DNA from 2 places in the Sphingopyxis macrogoltabida genome. Region 1 is predicted to be linked to the other one. Evidence: predicted binding sites of a transcription regulator. Region 1 holds the regulator's gene; the other holds the start of a gene.
What was found. The regulator LexA, encoded in region 1, represses DNA repair genes until DNA is damaged. The targets are predictions, from matches to a motif close to GTTCCNCNCTTGTTCT.
Positions count from the first base shown of each region.

Region 2: the regulator LexA is predicted to act here: its motif matches at 2,985-3,000, upstream of uvrA (excinuclease ABC subunit UvrA).

Region 1 covers NZ_CP012700.1:1,576,053-1,582,050, reverse strand. Annotated here, with positions in the region: gene trpC (indole-3-glycerol phosphate synthase TrpC) at 1-448, shown strand, start outside; gene moaC (cyclic pyranopterin monophosphate synthase MoaC) at 445-915, shown strand; gene AN936_RS07425 (molybdopterin molybdotransferase MoeA) at 912-2,102, shown strand; gene lexA (transcriptional repressor LexA) at 2,169-2,846, shown strand; gene AN936_RS07415 (ComEC/Rec2 family competence protein) at 2,800-4,959, opposite strand; gene gltX (glutamate--tRNA ligase) at 5,028-5,998, shown strand, end outside.
Region 2 covers NZ_CP012700.1:2,107,352-2,113,349, reverse strand. Annotated here, with positions in the region: gene uvrA (excinuclease ABC subunit UvrA) at 79-2,973, opposite strand; gene AN936_RS09985 (M13 family metallopeptidase) at 3,218-5,293, shown strand; gene AN936_RS09980 (BCCT family transporter) at 5,583-5,998, opposite strand, start outside.

The DNA of each region.
Region 1 (5,998 bases):
GCGCAAGGATTTCATGATCGATCCCTGGCAGGTCGCCGAGGCACGCGCGATCGGCGCCGATGCGATCCTGATTATCGTCGCCGCACTCAATGATGGCGTCATGCAGGACATCGAGGCGGCAGCGGTCGAGCGCGGCATGGACGTGCTCGTCGAAGTCCATGACGAAGCCGAACTCGAGCGTGCTTTGGGCAGGCTGACGTCGCGGCTGATCGGCGTCAACAACCGCGACCTCCGCACCTTCGAAACCGACCTCGGCGTCACCGAACGCCTTGCGAAACTGGTCCCGCCGGACACCTTGCTCGTCGGTGAAAGCGGCATCGCCAGCCATGCCGATTGCGAACGGCTGGCCGCCAGCGGCGCCAGGAGCTTCCTCGTCGGCGAAAGCCTGATGCGCCAGCCCGACGTCACGGCAGCAACGAAAGCGCTGCTCACCGGAGTGGCGGCATGACCCGCCCGACGCATCTCGACGAAAAGGGTGCGGCGCATATGGTCGATGTCGGCGGCAAGGCGGCAACCGGACGCCGCGCGGTGGCAGGCGGGCGTATCGCCATGTCGGCGGAGGCGCTCGATGCCATCCGCAGCGGCAACGCGCCGAAAGGCGACGTGCTGTCGACCGCGCGCATCGCCGGCATCATGGCGGCGAAACGCACCGCCGACCTCATCCCGCTTTGCCACCCGATCGCGCTGACACAGGTCAGCGTCGAATTCGAATGGGAGGAAGACGGCATTTCGGTGCGCGCGGTCGCGGCGACGACCGGGCCGACGGGGGTCGAGATGGAGGCGCTCACCGCCGCATCGGTGGCGCTGCTGACCCTTTACGACATGGCCAAGGCGCTCGACCGCGCGATGACCCTCGGCGACATCCGCCTGCTCGAAAAGAGCGGTGGCCGCTCGGGCGACTGGCGCGCCGGATGAGCGGCTTGCTGCCGGTCGAGGAAGCGCAGGCGCGCCTGCTCGCGCTCCGCACCCCCTTGGCGGCAGAAAATATCGCGGTTTCCGCGTCGCTTGGACGCTATCTTTCGCAAGATGTCTTCGCATCGCGCGACCAGCCTGCGGCGGCGCTGTCGGCGATGGACGGCTATGCGATCCGTTTTGCCGACATGCCGGGACCGTGGACAATTACCGGCGAAATCGCTGCCGGCGCTGCCCCGGACCGGACCGTCGGCCCCGGCGAGGCGATGCGAATCTTCACCGGCGCCATGCTTCCGGGCGGTGCCGACACGGTGATCCTCCAGGAAGATGTTGCGGCAGCGGGCGTGGCACTGGCGCTAACCGGCGACGGCCCCGGCGCGCGGGGGCGCCATATCCGCGAACGCGCCGGCGATTTCGCCGCCGGCACGCGCCTGCTCGCCCCCGGAACGCGTATGGGCGCCGGCGCAATCGCCGCCGCGATCATGGGCGGCGCGGGCGAGGTTCGCGTCGGATCGCGGCCGCGCGTCGCGATCCTGACCACTGGTGACGAGCTTGTCGCGCCGGGCCGCACGCTCGCGCCGGGCCAGATCCCGAACAGCAACGGCGCGATGCTCGCGGCGATGCTCGCCGCCGTTCCCGCCGACGTCGCCCTGCCGCTCCATATGCGCGACGACCGAATGTCGATTGCCAGTGCAATCAAGGAGTTGGCGCGACACCATGACGTCATCGTCACCGTCGGCGGCGCATCCGTGGGCGACCATGACCATGTTCGCGGCGCCCTCGACGACGCCGGCGGCCGGCTCGATTTCTGGAAGATCGCGATGCGGCCGGGCAAACCGCTGATCGCCGGTGCGATAGGCGAGGCGCTGCTGCTCGGGCTGCCCGGCAACCCCGGCTCGGCCTTCGTCACCGCGACGCTCTTCCTGCTGCCGTTGATCCGCCATCTTGCAGGCGCAGCAAATCCGCTCCCCGCAATCCGCCAGGCACCGCTCGACGCAGCGCTTGCCGCCGGTGGGGCGCGCCGGGATTATCTGCGCGCACGGGTCGACGGCGGCGCTCTCCATATGTTCGACAGCCAGGACAGCGGCCAGACTGTCCCGCTGATCGAGGCCGACGCGTTGCTGATCCGCGAAATCGGTGCGCCCCCGCGCGCGGCGGGCGCGATCGCCGATTATATCGCCATCGCTTGACAAGTTCCGGTATGTTCCACTATCGTTCTCATTATGTCCGGTTCTGGTCCTGACGGAGAATGATCGATGTTGACCGCCAAGCAGCATGAACTGCTTCACTTCATCCAGCAAAAGCTCGACGCGAGCGGCATTTCGCCGTCGTTCGAGGAGATGAAGGAGGCGCTGGGACTGAAATCCAAGTCGGGCATCCACCGACTGATCAGCGCCCTCGAGGAACGCGGCTTCCTGCGCCGCCTTCCCAACCGGGCCCGCGCCCTCGAAGTGGTAAAGCTGCCTGAAACGGCAAAGGCGGCGCCGACGCGTGAAAATGTCGTGCCGTTGCGCAAGAGCCCGCCGGCGATGCGGCTGATCGCCGCGAACGACATCATCGAGGTGCCGCTGCATGGCAAGATCGCCGCAGGCGTGCCGATCGAGGCGTTCGAGGATCACAATAATCTAGCGGTTCCCGCCGCGCTGCTCGGCGCGGGCGAACATTATGCGCTCGAGGTTTCGGGCGATTCCATGGTGGAAGCCGGAATTTTCGACGGCGACTATGCGCTGATCCAGAAGGCGAGCACCGCACGCGAGGGCGATATCGTCGTCGCGCTCGTCGACGGGCAGGATGCGACGCTCAAATATTTCCGCCGCGAAGGCCAGATGATCCGGCTCGATCCGGCGAACAGCGCCTATGAGCCGCAACGTTACCCCGCCGAGCGGGTCATCGTGCAAGGACGCCTGTCGGGACTGCTTCGTCGTTACCACTGACCTGCCGGGGCCGGCGCCACGGATGTGCGTCACCGGCATTCAGGCTGGTGATCGCGCGTGGCTCCTCGCCTAGGTAGAGTGCCAGCCCGCCGGTTTCGGCGAGGCTGTCACGGTCGATCGTAAGCCAGCGTGCGACACATTCGCGCGGCAACCAGCGATCACTGATGACCACATCGGCGGCAGCGCAGGCCTCAGCCATGTCGGCGCCGTCGATCCGGTCGCGGCCGCGCGAGGCAAGGATGACACGTCCCGTATCGCCTTCCCCTTGCCGCCAGCGGCAGAAATCGCGGTTGCACGTCACATGCTCCAAGTCAGCGAGGGCGACCAGCGGCGTATCGATTCCCGCCGCTTCGGACAGCGAATCGCGGATGAAATCGCCCGCACGATCGCGCAGCAGGGCATAGCTACCGCCGGGTACCGCCACCGCGATATGGCGCCCGTCGCCGGTCACCAAGATGTCGGGCCGCGGCTGCACGAGCAGCGCAGCGACGCCGATGACAAGCGGCACGAGTCCAGCCAGCCGCCACGACGTCCGCCACAGGAGCAGCCATAACCCGCCGAAAACGACGAGCGCGAAGCCCCATGGCGGAAAGGACGGCAAGGTCGCGACCGCGCCCGGCGCATCGGCGACGCCGTGCGCGAGCAGGATCAGCAGCGCGAGCGCCTTTTCGGCGACCCACCAGAAGGGCGCGCCGAGCCCGACGCTGTCGAACAGCAACGCCAGCGCTTCGGCGGGCATGATGACGAAGGTCGTGAGCGGGATCGCGACGACATTGGCGAGCGCGCCGTAAAGCCCCGCCTTGTGAAAATGGAACAAGGCGATGGGCGCCAGTGCGATTTCGACAACAAAACCGGTAATCAGCAGCCCGGCAACACCGCGGCCGGCGTGGACGATCCAGCGTTCGTCGCGCCGTTCGAGGAAGCGGCGCATCCGCGGGCTTTCGTGTAGCGCGATGATCGCGGTGACCGCCGCAAAGCTGAGCTGGAAGCTTGGCCCCGCGAGCGCCTCGGGCCGCCAGACGAGCACGATCAGCGCCCCCGCCGCGACCAACCGCAATGTCAGCGCCTCGCGCCCCAGCAGGAACGCTGCGAGAACGAGCAGCGCCGCGACGCACGAGCGGATCGTCGGCACCTCGGCGCCGCTGAGCCATGTATAGCCAACCCCCGCTAGCGCCGCGCCCCCGGCTGCTGCCGTAAGCACGACGCCGCGCAGCGCCAGCCGCGGGCTCAGCGCGAGCAGCCGGATAAGCAGGAACATGGTGAAGCCGACGACTGCGGTCACATGCAGCCCGCTGATCGACAGCAGATGCGCGAGGCCGCTACGCCGCATTGCTTCCGAATCCGCCTCGCTGATCGCGCCCTGATCGCCGGTGACCAGCGCCGCAGCGATGCCGCCCGCCGATCCTTCGACCTGCTGCTGGATATGTCCGCTAAGCCGCATGCGCAGCGGCGGGGTGCTCTCGGCCGCCCCCGACGCGCGGGCGACGTCGCCGAGCACCGTCCCCACCGCACCGATCCCGTCGAACCAGGCGCGCCGGGCGAAATCATATCCGCCCGGCAGGCTGGCAGGCGGCGGCGGCATCAGCCGTGCCCGCACCGCGACCAGCTCACCGCCCGCGAGTCCCGCTGCCTGTTCGCTGCGTAATGTCAGGCGGAGGCGCGGCGGCATATCGGCGCGATGTTGCGGCCGCGCGAGGATACGCACCTGTCCGCGCGCCGGCAGCGGCTCGACCCGTTCGACCCGCATCGAAAATTCGGTGGTGATCGGCTGCGCCAGCACCGGCGCCGCGACCCATGTCGCACGCACCCAGACGAGGAGCAGGCCCAGCGCCATCACCGCGCACCCGATCGCGAGCATTCGCCCGAGCCGCCGCTGCCAGCCGATCAGCAACCCCGCGAGCAGCCCGCCGCCGAGCGACAACAACAGTCCGATCCAGTGCGCCGCCGCCGGAAGCGCGAACCACGCCGCGATCCCCGCCCCGAACGCAACCGGCAGCCACAATCCGATGCGCTCGCGCTCGGCCTCCAGCCGCGCCTCGATATTCGCTAGCAGCCGCGCCCGGCCACCCGCCCATCGGCCATCAAACGGCGTTTGAAGCTGCCTTGTCGCCATGCTAGGGGCTCCCCCGACCCCGTCCCCGCACCTGTCCGGGGGCGGCAGAGTGAGTGAAAGAGGCCGTAGTGGCAACCGAAAACCAGACCGATCCGAACGAAGCCACCGGCGCCGCCGTCGTGACGCGCTTCGCGCCCTCGCCGACCGGCTATCTCCATATCGGCGGCGCGCGCACCGCGCTTTTCAACTGGCTGTTTGCGCGCCATCATGGCGGCAAATTCCTGCTCCGTATCGAGGACACCGACCGCGCCCGTTCGACCGACGCCGCGATCGACGCAATCCTCGACGGGATGCAGTGGCTCGATCTGGACTGGGACGGCGAGACGGTGTTCCAGTTTGCCCGCGCCCCGCGCCACGCCGAGGTCGCTGCCGAATTGCTCGCAAAGGGCGACGCCTACCGCTGCTATCTGACGCAGGACGAGCTCGCCGCGATGCGCGCCGAAGCGCAGGAAAAGCGCTTGCCCTTCCGCGTCCGCAGCCCTTGGCGCGACCGCGACGACGGCGATCCCGCCGCCCCGCACGTCGTCCGCCTGCGCGCGCCGCAGGACGGAGAGGTGACGATCCACGACAAGGTGCAGGGCGCAGTCACCGTCCAGAATGCCGAACTCGACGATTTCGTCCTGCTGCGCAGCGACGGCACCCCGACCTATATGCTCAGCGTCGTCGTCGACGACAACGACATGGGCATCACCCATGTCATCCGCGGCGACGACCATCTCAACAACGCCTTCCGCCAGCTCGCACTGATCCGCGCGATGGGCTGGCGCGAGCCCGTCTACGCCCATGTTCCGCTGATCCACGGGGCCGACGGCGCCAAGCTGTCGAAGCGCCACGGCGCGCTCGGCGTCGATGCCTATCGCGACGAAATGGGCTATCTGCCCGAGGCGGTGAACAATTACCTCCTCCGCCTCGGCTGGGGGCATGGCGACGACGAGATCATCGGCCGCGATCAGGCCGTACAATGGTTCGACCTCGACCATGTCGGCCGCTCGCCGTCGCGCTTCGATTTCAAGAAGCTCGAAAACCTCAACGGCCATTA
Region 2 (5,998 bases), 530 kb from region 1:
GGTTAGGGGAGGGCATGTTTCGGTGTTCGGGAAGGGCACAGGCCCTCCCCAAACCCCACCCCGAAGGGAGGGGCTTAGCTACTTCCCCAGCAACGGCGCCAGATACTGCCCCGTAAAGCTGCGCTTTTCCTTCACCACCTGCTCGGGCGTCCCCGCGGCGACGATCTCGCCGCCCTTGACGCCGCCTTCGGGGCCGAGGTCGACGATCCAGTCGGCGGTCTTGATGACGTCGAGATTATGCTCGATCACCACGACGCTGTTGCCCTGGTCGACGAGCGCCTGCAGCACTTCGAGCAGCTTCCTCACATCCTCGAAATGCAGGCCCGTGGTCGGCTCGTCGAGGATGTAGAGCGTCTGCCCGGTCGAGCGCCGCGACAGTTCCTTGGCAAGCTTCACCCGCTGCGCCTCGCCGCCCGACAAGGTCGTGGCCTGTTGCCCGACCTTGATATAGCCGAGCCCGACGCGCACCAGCATCGCCATCTTGTCGCGGATCGCGGGCACCGCCTTGAAGAACTCGGCCGCATCCTCGACCGTCATGTCGAGCACGTCGGCGATGCTCATCCCCTTGAACTTCACCTCCAGCGTTTCGCGGTTGTAGCGTTTGCCGTGGCACGTCTCGCACGTCACATAGACGTCGGGCAGGAAGTGCATCTCGATCTTGATCAGCCCGTCGCCGGTGCAGGTCTCGCAGCGCCCGCCCTTGACGTTGAAGCTGAACCGCCCGGGCTTGTAGCCGCGCGCCTGCGCCTCGGGCAGTCCGGCGAACCAGTCGCGGATCACGGTGAAGGCGCCCGTATAAGTGGCGGGGTTCGACCGCGGGGTGCGGCCGATCGGCGACTGGTCGATGTCGATCACCTTGTCGCAATGTTCCAGCCCCTTCAGGCTGTCGTGCGGCCCGGCGATCATCCGCGCGCCGTTGAGCGTCCGCGCCGCGCTGGCGTAGAGGGTGTCGATGATCAGGCTCGACTTGCCCGACCCCGACAGGCCGGTGACGCAGGTGAAGGTGCCGAGCGGGATCTTCGCGGTGACGTTCTGGAGGTTGTTGGCGCGCGCGCCCTTGAGCACCAGGTCGAAGCCGTTGCCGGGGCGGCGGCGCGCCGGCACCTCGATCTTCTTCGCGCCGGTGAGATAGGCGGCGGTCAGGCTGTTCTTGTTCGCGAGCACCTGTTTCAGCGTGCCTTCGGCGACGATCTCGCCGCCGTGCACACCGGCGCCGGGTCCCATGTCGACGACATAGTCGGCGTGGCGGATCGCATCCTCGTCATGCTCGACGACAATGACGGTGTTGCCAAGGTCGCGGAGGCGCTTCAGCGTCGCGAGCAGCCGGTCGTTGTCGCGCTGATGGAGGCCGATGCTGGGCTCGTCGAGGACGTAGAGCACGCCGCTGAGCCCGCTGCCGATCTGGCTGGCGAGACGGATGCGCTGGCTTTCGCCGCCGGACAGCGTGCCCGAGGTGCGGTTGAGGTTGAGATAGTCGAGCCCGACATTGTTCAGGAAGCCGAGCCGCTCGTTGATCTCTTTGAGGATCGCCTTGGCGATCTGCTTCTGCGTGTCGTTCAGCTTCTCCTCGAGCGTGCTGAACCAGCCGAGCGCGTCGGCGACCGAGCGCTGCGCCGACATGCTGATGTCCTCGCCCGCGATCTTCACCGCGAGCGGTTCGGGGCGCAGGCGCGCGCCGTGGCAGGTCTCGCAGGGCTGCGCCGCCTGATATTTGCTGAGCTCCTCGCGCATCCACGCGCTTTCGGTCTGCAACATGCGGCGGTTGAGATTGCCGATCACCCCCTCGAACGCCTTGTGCGTCGTGTACGTGCGTTTGCCATCCTTGAAGGTCAGCTCGACCGGCTTGCCGCCAGTGCCGTAGAGAATGATGAGCTGGACCTCGCCGGGCAGGTCTTGCCACGGCGTCGTCAGGTCGAAACCATAGGCTTTGCCAAGGCTTTCGAGCACCTGCATATAATAAGGCGAGGGCGGGTTTGATTTCGCCCACGGCACGACCGCGCCTTTTTTCAGGCTCAGCGCATGGTTGGGGACGACGAGGTCGGGGTCGAACTCCTGCCGTTCGCCGAGTCCGTCGCACGCCGGGCAGGCGCCCTGCGGCGCGTTGAAGCTGAACAGCCGCGGTTCGATCTCGGCGATGGTAAAGCCCGACACCGGGCAGGCGAATTTCTCGGAGAAGATCAGGCGGTTCGCGGGGATGCCGGCGCCCTTCATCGCCCCGCCGGTGTCTTCCTCCTCGCGCCCCGGTACCGGGCCGTCGGCGAGGTCGACATAGGCGAGTCCTTCGGCGAGCTTGAGCGCGGTCTCGAAGCTGTCGGCGAGCCGGCTGCCGAGCCCCTCGCGGACCGCGATGCGATCGACGACGACCTCGATGTCATGCTTGTATTTCTTGTCCAGCGCCGGGGCGTCACCGATCTCGTAAAATTCGCCGTCGATGCGGACGCGGGTGAAGCCGTCCTTCTGCCACTGCGCGAGTTCCTTCCTATACTCGCCCTTGCGGCCGCGGACGACGGGGGCGAGCAGGTAGGCGCGTGTTCCTTCGGGCAATTCCATCACCCGGTCGACCATCTGGCTGACCGTCTGCGCGCTGATCGGCTCGCCCGTCGCGGGCGAATAGGGAATGCCGACGCGCGCCCACAAGAGGCGCATATAGTCGTAGATCTCTGTCACCGTCGCGACCGTCGAGCGCGGGTTCCGGCTCGTCGTCTTCTGTTCGATGCTGATCGCCGGCGACAGCCCGTCGATATGCTCGACATCGGGCTTCTGCATCATCTCGAGGAACTGGCGCGCATAGGCCGACAGACTCTCGACATAGCGCCGCTGGCCTTCGGCATAGATGGTGTCGAAGGCAAGGCTCGATTTGCCAGAGCCCGACAGGCCGGTGATGACGATCAGCGCATCGCGCGGCAGGTCGACGTCGACGCCCTTCAGATTATGCTCGCGCGCGCCGCGCACCGAAATATGGGTGAGACTCATGGGAGAGGTATGTTCCAGATTTGTTCTTGAGGCGCAAGAGGGGCTTGCGGGCTTTGGCGATAAGATAGGAACTGTGTGCAGCCGCTGCAATGCGGGCGCGGCGGAACAAGTTTCCACCAACTCCCCAAGGGCTTCGACCAATGGCACCCCGTCCGCTTGACCGCTTGACGTCGCGGGCGGACAACTCTGGTCATGCTCGCCGTGCCTTTCGGTACGGCGCGGATGCGTTTCAGGAGTTGGGGACATGAAAGCAGTTTTTACAGGCGCGGCGTCGCTGGCGATTGCCGCGGCGCTGGCATCGCTGCCGGCATCGGCAAAGGATATGGGGCCGGCGGCAAGTCTGACGGCGGGCGCCGAGGAGGCGGGTGCTGCGGGCGACGCATCGCTGACGGCGCTGACCTTTGGCAAATGGGGCGTCGACCTGTCGGCGCGCGACGAGACGGTCAAGCCCGGTGACGATTTCGACAAATATGCCAATGGTGGCTGGTTCGCGCGCACCGAAATTCCTGCCGATCAGGCGTCGGCGGGGGTCGATTACGACGTCTATAACCTGACCCAGCGCCAGCTCCGCAAGCTGGTGACCGAAGCGCCCGCGACGAGCCAGGTCGGTGGCCTGTACCAAAGCTTCATGGACGAGAAGCGTGTCGACGCGCTCGGCTCGAAACCGCTGATGGCGGACATCGCCGCGGTCGCCGCGATCAAGGACAAGAGCGCGATGGCCCGTTTCATGGGCACGACGCAGGGCACGTTCGGGGCGACGATCGTTGGCGGTGGCCCTTATGCCGACACTGACGATCCGACAACGAACGTGCTGTGGCTGGGGCAGGGGGGGCTGGGGCTGCCCGACCGCGAATATTATCTGACCGACGCCTTCAAACCGCAGCGCGATGCCTATCGCGCCTATATCGCACGGTCGATGAAGATGATCGGCAACCTCGATCCCGAAAAGGCGGCCGATGCGATCCTCGCGTTCGAGACCGAGATCGCCAAGGTAAGCTGGGCGATCGCCGACCGCCGCGACGTCAGCAAGATCAACAATCCGATGTCGTCGAGCGAACTCGCCGCCTATGCCCCCGGGCTCGACTGGACGGCATGGTTTGCGGGCGCCGGGATCGCGCCGCAGAACCGCATCATCGTCAACGAAAATACCGCGATCCGCGACATTGCCGCGCTCTATGCGAAAACGCCGCTCGAAACGATCAAGTTGTGGCAGCAATTCCATGTTGCCGACAATGCCGCGACCTATCTGTCGAAAGACTGGGTCGACAGCCGCTTCGAATATACCAAGGCACTGAGCGGTGTCGGCGAGTTGCGGCCGCGCTGGAAGCGCGGGCTGACGCTGGTCGACGGCAGCCTCGGCGAACTTGTCGGCGAAACCTATTCGCAGCAATATTTCCCGGCGAGCGCCAAGGCGAAAATGGAGACGCTGGTTGCGAACCTGAAGCTCGCGATGGGCGACCGCATCCGGAACAACAGCTGGATGGCGCCGGCGACGAAGGAAGCGGCGCTTGCCAAGCTCGAAAAAATGGACGTCATGGTCGGCTATCCCGACAAATGGCGCGACTATTCGGGCCTCAAGATCGACCCCGCCGACCTTTACGGCAATGTGAAGCGCAGCGCGGCGTTCGAATATGCCTATGGCCTGTCGGATCTTGGCAAGCCGGTCGACCGCAAGAAATGGTCGATGAACCCGCAGGAAGTGAACGCCTACAATGGCGGGCTCGAAAACAAGATCGTCTTCCCCGCCGGCATACTGCAGGCGCCCTATTTTGCCGAGAATGTCGACGACGCGGTGAACTATGGCGCGATCGGCGCGGTGATCGGCCACGAGATCACCCATGGTTTCGACGATCAGGGACGCAAGATCGACGCCAGTGGCGCGGTCCGCGACTGGTGGACGCCCGAAGACGCTGCGCGCTTCGAGGCGCAGGCGAAGGCGTTCGGGGCGCAATATGCAACCTATGAGGCGGCACCCGGCGCATTCGTCAATCCGGACCTGACGATGGGCGAGAATATCGCCGACCTTGCGGGGCTCGAAGTCGCCTATGACGCCTATCACCGTTCGCTGAACGGCAAGGAAGCGCCGGTGATCGACGGGCTGACCGGCGACCAGCGCTTCTTCCTCGCCTTTGCGCAGGCGTGGCGCGACAAGGCGCGCGAGGATGCGATCAAGCAGCAGGTGGCGAGCGATCCGCACAGCCCGGCGCGCTGGCGCATCATCGGGCCGGTGCGCAACGTCGATGCTTGGTACAAGGCGTTTAATGTCGATGCGGGCGCGAAATATTATCTGAAGCCCGACGATCGCACGCGTATCTGGTAAGTCCTGGGACCCCTTTCTCAGGACCAGGGTCTGTATTCAATTACAGAGCCATCGAGGCGCCCAAATGGCGAACATATCGGACCGAAAGACGCGCCGGGAAGGCTGGTTGCCTTTCCAAGCGGCTTTCGGGCCGAGATGGAAGCCATTTGGGCGTCCCGAAGGGATTTGATTAAAATGGCGCATTGCTTCGTCGAGAAGTCTTGAAATATCGACATATTCCTTCGCCTTCTCTCCTCGCACTGAGCCATTTTGCTTCAAACCTCGATGGCTCTGTAATTGAATACAGACCCTAGGCGGGGGCGGCCTCGCGCCGTCCCCGTATCGTCATCACGACCAGCGACAGCGCCGCACCGATGATGACGAACAGGGCGGGAAAGCCGCCAAGCACAGACATCATGCGGATGCCGTCGATCCCCGACGAGGCGACCAGCATCACCGCGACCAGCCCGACGGTGACGCCCCAGACGGCCTGGACGCCCAGCGGCGCCTCGGGCGCGTCGGGGGAGATGCCGTGCGTCGACAGCGCGCTCATCGCCGAGACATTGGCATCGGCGCCTGCGACATAGGACAGGAAGATGGCGAACAGCACGGTCGCGGTGACGATCGGGCCGCCGCCGAGCGCGTCGAACAGGCGGAACAGCACCGGGTCGGGGCCTTGGGCGCTCAATATGGCGTAGAGGCTGGCGCCGCTCTGCTGGTCGAGGG